DNA from 2 places in the Mesorhizobium sp. M0960 genome. Region 1 is predicted to be linked to the other one. Evidence: riboswitches for the same ligand, from Rfam matches in the RefSeq annotation. Region 1 holds a riboswitch; the other holds the start of a gene.
What was found. Region 1 has a riboswitch for S-adenosylmethionine ahead of metX (homoserine O-acetyltransferase MetX). Riboswitches for the same ligand answer to the same signal wherever they lie in the genome.
Positions count from the first base shown of each region.

Region 2: another riboswitch for S-adenosylmethionine. It lies ahead of NKH63_RS25695 (O-succinylhomoserine sulfhydrylase); the one in region 1 lies ahead of metX (homoserine O-acetyltransferase MetX).

Region 1 covers NZ_JAMYNN010000002.1:75,130-79,481, forward strand. Annotated here, with positions in the region: gene NKH63_RS05335 (prephenate/arogenate dehydrogenase family protein) at 1-533, opposite strand, end outside; gene hisC (histidinol-phosphate transaminase) at 540-1,649, opposite strand; SAM riboswitch at 1,788-1,865, shown strand; gene metX (homoserine O-acetyltransferase MetX) at 1,958-3,127, shown strand; gene metW (methionine biosynthesis protein MetW) at 3,300-3,914, shown strand; gene NKH63_RS05355 (hypothetical protein) at 4,139-4,352, shown strand, end outside.
Region 2 covers NZ_JAMYNN010000019.1:23,639-27,990, reverse strand. Annotated here, with positions in the region: gene araD1 (AraD1 family protein) at 1-876, shown strand, start outside; gene NKH63_RS25700 (2'-deoxycytidine 5'-triphosphate deaminase) at 905-1,999, opposite strand; SAM riboswitch at 2,143-2,220, shown strand; gene NKH63_RS25695 (O-succinylhomoserine sulfhydrylase) at 2,291-3,481, shown strand; gene NKH63_RS25690 (ceramide glucosyltransferase) at 3,516-4,352, opposite strand, start outside.

The sequences.
Region 1 (4,352 bases):
TCCATCGTGTCGATGTTGGAGCCGCAGCGGCGCCAGAATTCCGAGAGCTTTTCCAGCGCCACGGGATCGGTGCCGGCCAGCGGCGTGAAAATGCACCAGCGGTTCTCGAACAGTTCGGCAAAACCGGCATCCGGTCCCGATTTTTCGGTGCCGGCCAAAGGATGGCCGGGGATGAAGTGCACGCCATCAGGCACATGCGGCTGCATCTGCGCGATCACCGATGCCTTGGTCGAGCCGACATCGGTGAGGATGGCGCCCTTCTTCAGCGCCGGTGCGATCTCCTGGGCGACCGTGCCTGAAGAGCCGACCGGCACCGAAACGATGACCAGATCGGCATCGCGAACCGCTTCTTTCGCATCTGTCGTGTAGGTGTCGCCAAGGCCGAGTTGGCTCGCCCGCTCCAGCGTCGCTTCGCTGCGCGTCGAAATGGCGACTTGGCCGGCAAGTCCCTCGCGGCGGATGACGCGGGCCAGCGACGAACCGATCAGGCCGATGCCGACCAGCGCGATCTTTTCGAACATCGGTGAGGTCATGGTGCCCTAGCTTTTCAGGAATGTCGCGAGTGCTGCGACAACGCCGCGATTAGCCTCTTCGGTGCCGATGCTCATGCGCAGCGCGTTGGGAAAACCGTAGCCGGAAACGCGCCGCAATATGTAGCCGCGCGCACTGAGGTAGTCGTCGGCGGCCGCCGCCGAATGCTTTTTGTCCTCGGGAAAGTGGATCAGGATGAAATTGCCGACGCTCGGGGTCACCCGCAGCCCGAGCCCGGTCAATTGCTCGCTCAGCCAGGCCAGCCAGGTCTCGTTATGCGCGACGCTGCGCTCGATATGAGCCCGGTCGCGGATCGCCGCGATGCCTGCCTCGATCGCCGTCGCATTGACGTTGAAGGGCCCGCGCACGCGGTTGATCGCGTCGATGACGTGCGTTGGCGCATAGATCCAGCCGATCCGCGCGCCACCGAGGCCCAATTTCGAGAAAGTGCGGGTCATGACTACGTTTTCCGCGCTGCCCACCAACTCGACGCCAGCTTCATAGTCGTTGCGCCGGACATATTCGGCGTAGGCGGCATCCAGCACCAGAAGCACGTTTCGCGGCAGGCCCGCATGCAGGCGGCGCACCTCCTGGAATGGCACGTAAGTGCCGGTCGGGTTGTTCGGATTGGCAAGGAAGATGATCCTGGTACGCGGCGTCACCGCGGCGAGGATCGCATCGATGTCGGCGCGTTCATCAGTCTCCTTGACCGTTACCGGGACGGCACCGGCCGACTGGATGTAGATCTTGTAGACCATGAAGCCGTGTTCGGTGATGATGGCTTCATCGCCGGGCGCGAGGTAGGTCTGCGCAAGCAGGCCCAGGATCTCGTCGGAACCGTTGGAGCAGACGATGTTCGCCGGATTGAGCCCGTGCACGTCGGCGATCGCCTCCCGCAGGCGCCTGGCGCTGCCGTCGGGATAGACCGCGAGCTTGTCGGCGACCGCGCGCGCGGCCTCTATCGCCTTTGGCGAAGGACCGAGCGGGTTCTCGTTCGCCGACAGTTTGTGGACTTTGACGACACCTTCAGGCGCCGCGCTCTTGCCGGGCACATAGGCTTCGATGTCCATGATGCCGGCGCGGGGCGTTGGACGTGTCTGATCCGGTGTCTGGCTCATTCCATGAAATCCGTCGAGGAAGCCTCCATCCGGAAGCCGCAGCGGAAATACAAGCCGTGGCCCGGAATGTCGAGGGGCGGCAATTCGGGATCAATAACTTGCCGTTGACGAAGCCATGCGTCAGTCCTAGAAGAGCAGCGACAGTTCCGTGGTGATTTGGCCGGTCGGCTTGCAGCCACGTTAAACAACTTGCTAAAGGGCCGTTTGCATCTTGTAACCGGCTTTGCGAAGGCATGGCCGGTTTTTTGTTGCCCTGACTGGTTGTTGCCCGAACCGGCGGACAACTGAAGGCCGGGCAAGGAGATGTGATGGTCGCTTTGCGCGCGCGAAAAACCAACAACGAGGCCGACCAGCCGTCGAGCCCGGTGTTGCGTTTCGGCGCCGACAAGCCGCTCAAGCTCGACGCCGGCACGCTGCTGTCGCCGTTCCAGATCGCCTACCAGACCTATGGCACGCTCAACGACGCGCGCTCCAACGCCATCCTCGTCTGCCATGCGCTGACCGGTGACCAGCATGTCGCCAACACCAATCCGGTGACCGGCAAGCCGGGCTGGTGGGAAGTGCTGATCGGCCCCGGCAAGATCATCGATACCGACCGTTTCTTCGTCATCTCGTCCAACGTCATCGGCGGCTGCCTCGGTTCCACCGGCCCCGCCTCGACAAATCCCGCAACCGCCAAGCCTTACGGGCTCGACCTGCCGATCATCACCATCCGCGACATGGTGCGGGCGCAGCTGATGCTGGTCGAGCATTTCGGCATCGAACAGCTGTTCAGCGTGCTGGGCGGCTCGATGGGCGGCATGCAGGTGCTGCAATGGGCCTCCAGCTATCCCGAGCGCGTCTTCTCGGCCCTGCCGATCGCCACCGGCGCCCGCCATTCCTCGCAGAACATCGCTTTCCACGAGGTCGGCAGGCAAGCGGTGATGGCCGACCCCGACTGGCATGGCGGCAAATATTTCGAGCACGGCAAGCGACCGGAAAAGGGGCTGGCGGTGGCGCGCATGGCCGCCCACATCACTTATCTGTCGGAAGCAGCGCTGCACCGCAAGTTCGGCCGCAACCTGCAGGACCGCGAAGCGTTGACCTTCGGCTTCGATGCCGACTTCCAGATCGAGAGCTATCTGCGCCATCAGGGCATGACCTTCGTCGATCGCTTCGATGCCAACTCCTATCTCTACATGACCCGGGCGATGGACTATTTCGATCTCGCCGCCGACCATGGCGGCCGGCTGGCCGATGCCTTCGCCGGCACCAAGACCCGTTTTTGCCTGGTCTCCTTCACCAGCGACTGGCTGTTCCCGACCGAGGAGAGCCGCTCGGTCGTTCACGCGCTGAACGCGGCCGGCGCCTCGGTATCGTTCGTCGAAATCGAGACCGACCGCGGCCACGACGCCTTCCTGCTCGACGAGCCGGACCTGTTCGCCGCCATCAAAGGCTTCATCGCCTCGGCGGCCCGGGCTAGAGGGCTCGGCGCATGACCTCGAAAAGTTGCACGCTTTTCGGATCAGGACCATGTGCCAGGCATCAGCGCATGACCCTGAAAAGTTGCAGACTTTTCGGATCAGGATCATGCGCCAGGCATCAGCGCATGGCCCCGAAAAGTTGCAGACTTTTCGGATCAGGACCATGCGCCAGGCAGGAGCCGAGCCAATGAGCGTCAACCGCGCCCAGCGCGTCGACCTCGAAGTCGTCGCCGATCTCATCCCGCCGCAGTCGCGGGTGCTGGACGTCGGTTCCGGCGACGGCCTGCTGCTCGAATTGCTGCAGGCGACCAAGAAGGTCGACGGCCGCGGGCTGGAACTGTCGCAGCGCGGCGTCAACGAATGCGTGGCGCGCGGCCTGTCGGTCATTCAAGGCGATGCCGACAAGGACCTCCAATTCTATCCCGACAAGGGCTTCGACTTTGTCGTCTTGTCGCAGACCTTGCAGGCGACCCGCAATCCGAAGCTGGTGCTCGACGAACTGCTCCGGATCGGCAACCGCGCCATCGTCTCATTTCCCAATTTCGGCCACTGGCGGGTGCGCTTTTCGCTGCTCTTCAACGGCCGAATGCCGGTGACCAAGGACCTGCCCTATTACTGGTACGACACCCCCAACATCCATTTCTGCACCATTCGCGATTTCGTCAATCTATGCGACGAGCTGGGCGCGACGGTGGAAAAGGCAACCGCGCTCGACGCCAACGGCCAGCGGATCGGCTTCTCCATGCCGTGGTGGTTCTGGAACTTTTTCGGCCAGCAGGCGGTATTTCTGCTGAAACGATAGGTTAACAGGCAGAAGCAACGAACCTCCGACCTCCGCAAAAAACCATATTTTCAGTTTTCCATTCAATGAAGTTGCCCAGCATTCTTTGTTGCTTTAACAGGTCTCAAATGGGTTGGTTTGGGGAAGCAATGAAGACGCTAGTATTAGCAACAGCTTTGATATCGGCCACTTTGATTTCTGGGTGTACGACATCGAAGACCGATTTCCAGAATGGACAAGTCGCGTTGAGCGGCAGCCCGGCGCTGAAGCGGCAGGCGATCCAGCGGTGCATGACCAAGTTCAAGATGCGGTTCGGCAAGGTTGAAAGGGCAAACCTCGCCGCGCTCATGAACGTCCCGGACGCCGGATTGGAACACACGTTCTGCACGCGATTGATGAACGGCTTCGCGAACGGGAGGATCAACTACTCGGATTATCTGGCTGCATTGTCGCACGGCG
Region 2 (4,352 bases), on a different contig from region 1:
GCGCGCACCGGCACCGGGCTTGTCGCCCTGATCGAGCGCAAGGGCTTCGGCGAAACCGTCGATCTCGACGCAGCCTACAAGAAGGGACGGCTGCTGTCGCCGATCAACCATCCCGATCCGGCGCATCTCCATCTCACCGGCACCGGGCTGACGCATCTCGGCTCCGCCGCGACCCGCGATTCCATGCACAAGAAGCTCAGCGATGGCGGCGAGGAACAGCTGACCGATTCCATGAAGATGTTCCGCATGGGGCTGGAGGGCGGCAAGCCGGCGAAGGGCCAGATCGGCGTGCAGCCCGAATGGTTCTACAAGGGCAACGGTACCATGGCAGTGGCGCCCGGCGCGGCGCTCATGTCGCCCGCCTTCGCCCAGGATGCCGGCGAGGAGCCGGAAATCGCCGGAATCTATGTGATCGGCGACGACGGCGCCCCGTTCCGCGTCGGCTTCACGCTGTCGAACGAGTTTTCCGACCACGTCACCGAGCGCGTGAATTATCTCTTCCTCGCCCATTCGAAACTGCGCAACGCCTCGTTCGGGCCGGAGATCCTGATCGGCGACCTGCCGTCCGACATTCGCGGCGCTTCACGCATCCTGCGCCACGGCAAGCTGCTTTGGGAAAAGCCGTTCCTGTCGGGCGAGGCGAACATGTCGCACACCATTGGCAATCTCGAGCATCACCACTTCAAATACTCGGCCTTCCGCCAGCCGGGCGACGTGCATGTGCACATGTTCGGCACGGCGACGCTGTCCTTCGCCGACGGCATCAGGACGGAGGCCGGCGACGTGTTCGAAATCGAGGCGCAGGATTTCGGCCTGCCGCTGCGCAACCCGCTCGAAATCGAGCAGCCGGTGAAGGTGGCGGTGAAGGCGCTTTGAGCCGGCATAGCCGCAAGTAAGGGGAAGCTCAGCGCGCCGCGCGGAAATGCTTGGACAGTTTTAGGCCCTGCGCCTGATAGTTGGAGCCGAGATCGGTGCCGTAGAGTGCCTGCGGCCGTTTCAGCATGTGCTCGTAGACCAGCCGCCCGACGATCTGGCCATGGTCGAGAATGAACGGCACTTCGTGGCTACGCACCTCGAGCACCGCCCGGCTGCCGGTGCCGCCCGACGCCGAATGGCCGAAACCGGGGTCGAAGAAACCGGCATAATGGACGCGAAACTCGCCGACCAACGGATCGAAGGGCGTCATTTCGGCGGCGTAGAGCGGCGGCACATGCACCGCCTCGCGTGACACCAGGATATAGAATTCGTCCGGATCGAGCACCAGCTCGCCGGCACCGCTCTTGTAGAGCGGCTCCCAGAAATCGACGACATCCTGCGCGGCGCGCTTGTCGACGTCGACCAGGCCGGTGTGGTGCTTGCCGCGATAGCCGACCAGCCCGTCCTTGTCACCGTCGAGGTCGATCGACAACGCGATGCCGCCGCCTGAGATGTTGGGCGGCTCGGTGGCGACCAGCATCTCGGCGCGATGCAGGTCGTGCAGTTCGCTTTCCGACAAAAGCGCATTGCCGGTGCGGAACCTGATCTGCGACAGCCGCGAGCCGGTGCGCACGACGATCGGGAAGGTGCGCGGGCTGACCTCCAGATAGAGCGGGCCTTCATAGCCGGCGGCGATCTTGTCGAACTCGTGGCCGCGGTCGGTCATTACCCGAGTGAAGATGTCGAGCCGCCCGGTCGAGCTCTTCGGGTTGGCCGAAGCCGAAATATGCGCGGGCAGCGCCAGGCTTTCGAGCAGTGGCACGATGTAGACGCAGCCGGTTTCGAGCACGGCACCTTCGGCGAGGTTGATCTCGTGCAACTTCAGCCGGTCGAGCTTGTCGACAACTCTGTGGTCGGGGCCGGGCAAGAAGGAAGCACGCACGCGCCAGGCCTTGTCGCCGAGCCTGAGGTCAAGGCTGGCCGGCTGGATCTGGTCGGCATCGAGCGCGCGCGGCGATTTCAGCGCGCCCGTCTGGAACAGCGCGGAAATATCCCGATCGGGAAGAATGCCTGTCTGCCGCAAGGGTCTGGCTCCGTTCGAACACCGGGCGAGGTCTTGTTTCGTCACAGGTCCTTGCCACAAACCGTGGACGCCTTTGGCACCTGCTTGGTACAACCGTCTTAATCATGCCGGCAATTGACGCAAGCGTGGTGCGGGTCTAAAGCTCGTTATCCCGTGGTGATTTGGCCGGTCGGCTTGCAGCCACGTTAAACAAGTCGCTAAAGGACCGTCGGGCCGCAAGGCCATATGGACCGGTTGCGACTTTCGCGACCGGTTTTTTGTTGTTTGGACCATTTTTGGTGTTTGGATAGAATGATGACCAAGAAGCGCGACTGGAAGCCTCAGACCGCACTCGTGCATGCCGGGACGCTGCGTTCCGGCTTCGGCGAGACCTCCGAGGCGATGTATCTCACCCAAGGCTATGTCTACGAGACGGCGCAAGCGGCGGAAGCCCGCTTCAAGGGGGAGGAGCCGGGCTTCATCTATTCGCGCTATGCCAATCCGACGGTCGACATGTTCGAAAAGCGTATGTGCGCGCTGGAAGGCGCCGAGGACGCGCGCGCTACGGCGTCCGGCATGGCGGCGGTGACGGCAGCGCTGCTGTGCAGCGCCAGGGCGGGCGACCATATCGTGGCGGCGCGCGCACTGTTCGGCTCCTGCCGCTGGGTGGTCGAGACGCTGGCGCCGAAATACGGCATCGGGGCAACGCTGGTCGACGGCACCGACGTCGCCAACTGGGAACAGGCGGTCAAGCCGAACACCAAACTGTTCTTCCTGGAAAGCCCGACCAATCCGATGCTGGAGGTGGTAGACATCGCCGCCGTCGCGGCACTTGCCAACTCGATCGGCGCCAGGCTGATCGTTGACAATGTCTTCGCCACGCCCTTGCAGCAAAAACCCTTGCAGCTCGGCGCCCACATCGTCGTCTATTCGGCAACGAAGCATATTGACGGCCAAGGGCGCTGCCTTGGAGGCGTTATCTTGTCGGACAAAAAATGGATCGACGAGAACCTGCATGACTATTTCCGCCACACCGGCCCCAGCCTCTCGCCCTTCAATGCCTGGACCCTGCTGAAAGGCCTGGAGACGCTGCCGCTACGCGTCCGCCAGCAGACGGAAAGTGCCGGCCGCATAGCGGATTTCCTCGCCGAGCGCCCGCAAATCGCCCGTGTCATCTATCCCGGCCGTGCCGACCACCCGCAAGCGGCCGTGGTCAAGAAGCAGATGTCGGGCGGCTCAACGCTGATCTGCCTGGATGTGAAGGGCGGCAAGCAGGCGGCCTTTGCTTTCCAGAACGCGCTCGACATCGTGCTGATTTCCAACAATCTCGGCGACGCCAAGAGCCTGATCACCCATCCGGCGACGACCACACACAAGAACTTGACCGATGAGGCCCGCGCCGAGCTCGGCATCGGGCCGGGCACGCTCAGGCTTTCCGTCGGCCTGGAAGATACCGACGATCTGCTCGAAGATATCGAGCAAGCGCTGAGAGCCGCCGGATAGGGCTGACCGAACAGAGGTGAGCGGGGGGCGCCGATCAGGCGCCGGACGGGGTCTCTTCCAGCTCCGCGACGGCCTTGGTCTGGATGGTCATAACGTTGCCGCGCCAGTCGACGGCGCCGCTCAGCCAGCCGCGCGCCCATATCGCCGGCAGCATGCAGTCGCGAACCATCATCGCCAGGATGGTGCGCAGCGACAGGTGCCATCCTTTGACCCAGGCCAAGGCACATTCCGGCAGGTAGGCCGCGACCAGCACGGCGATGGCGGTTGCCGGCAGGCTGACGCCGGCGTCAGCCGCCGCGATCAGCGCAAGCAGCAGCGGCGGCGCCGCGCCGATCAGGATCTCGGGGGCGAAGAACAGCGCGAAGGTGACGCGGCGCAGCCGCGCCCAACGCGCCTGCCGAGACCAGATCTCGCCAAGCGTGCGCCGGCCGAGCGGCTGTTCGAAGGGCGAAGCGACAAGATTGACGCGAAGTCCGAGCCGGTTGACCAGCTTGGTCGCGGCGGCGTCCTCGGCGATCTCGGCGGCCAGTGCGCGGATGCCGCCATTGGCGTCAAGCATCGGCTTGTTCCACAACATGCTCTTGCCCTGGGCGAAGCCAAGGCCGAGCGCCTCTCCAGCGTACTGCCAGCGTGCCTGCAGTGTGTTGAGAAAGGCGCATTCGACCTCCCCCCAAAACCCTTCAGGCCGCGAGCCGATCGGCGTCGAGCAGACGAGGCCGGTGTCGGGCCGCCATGCCGCCATCAGCTGCTGGACATAATCGCTCGGCATAAGCACGTTGGAATCGGCAAGGATGACCCAGCGATAAAGCGCCGCTTCCCAACCCTTCACGCAATTGTTGAGTTTCGGATTGCCGCTGATGCGGTCGTCGCC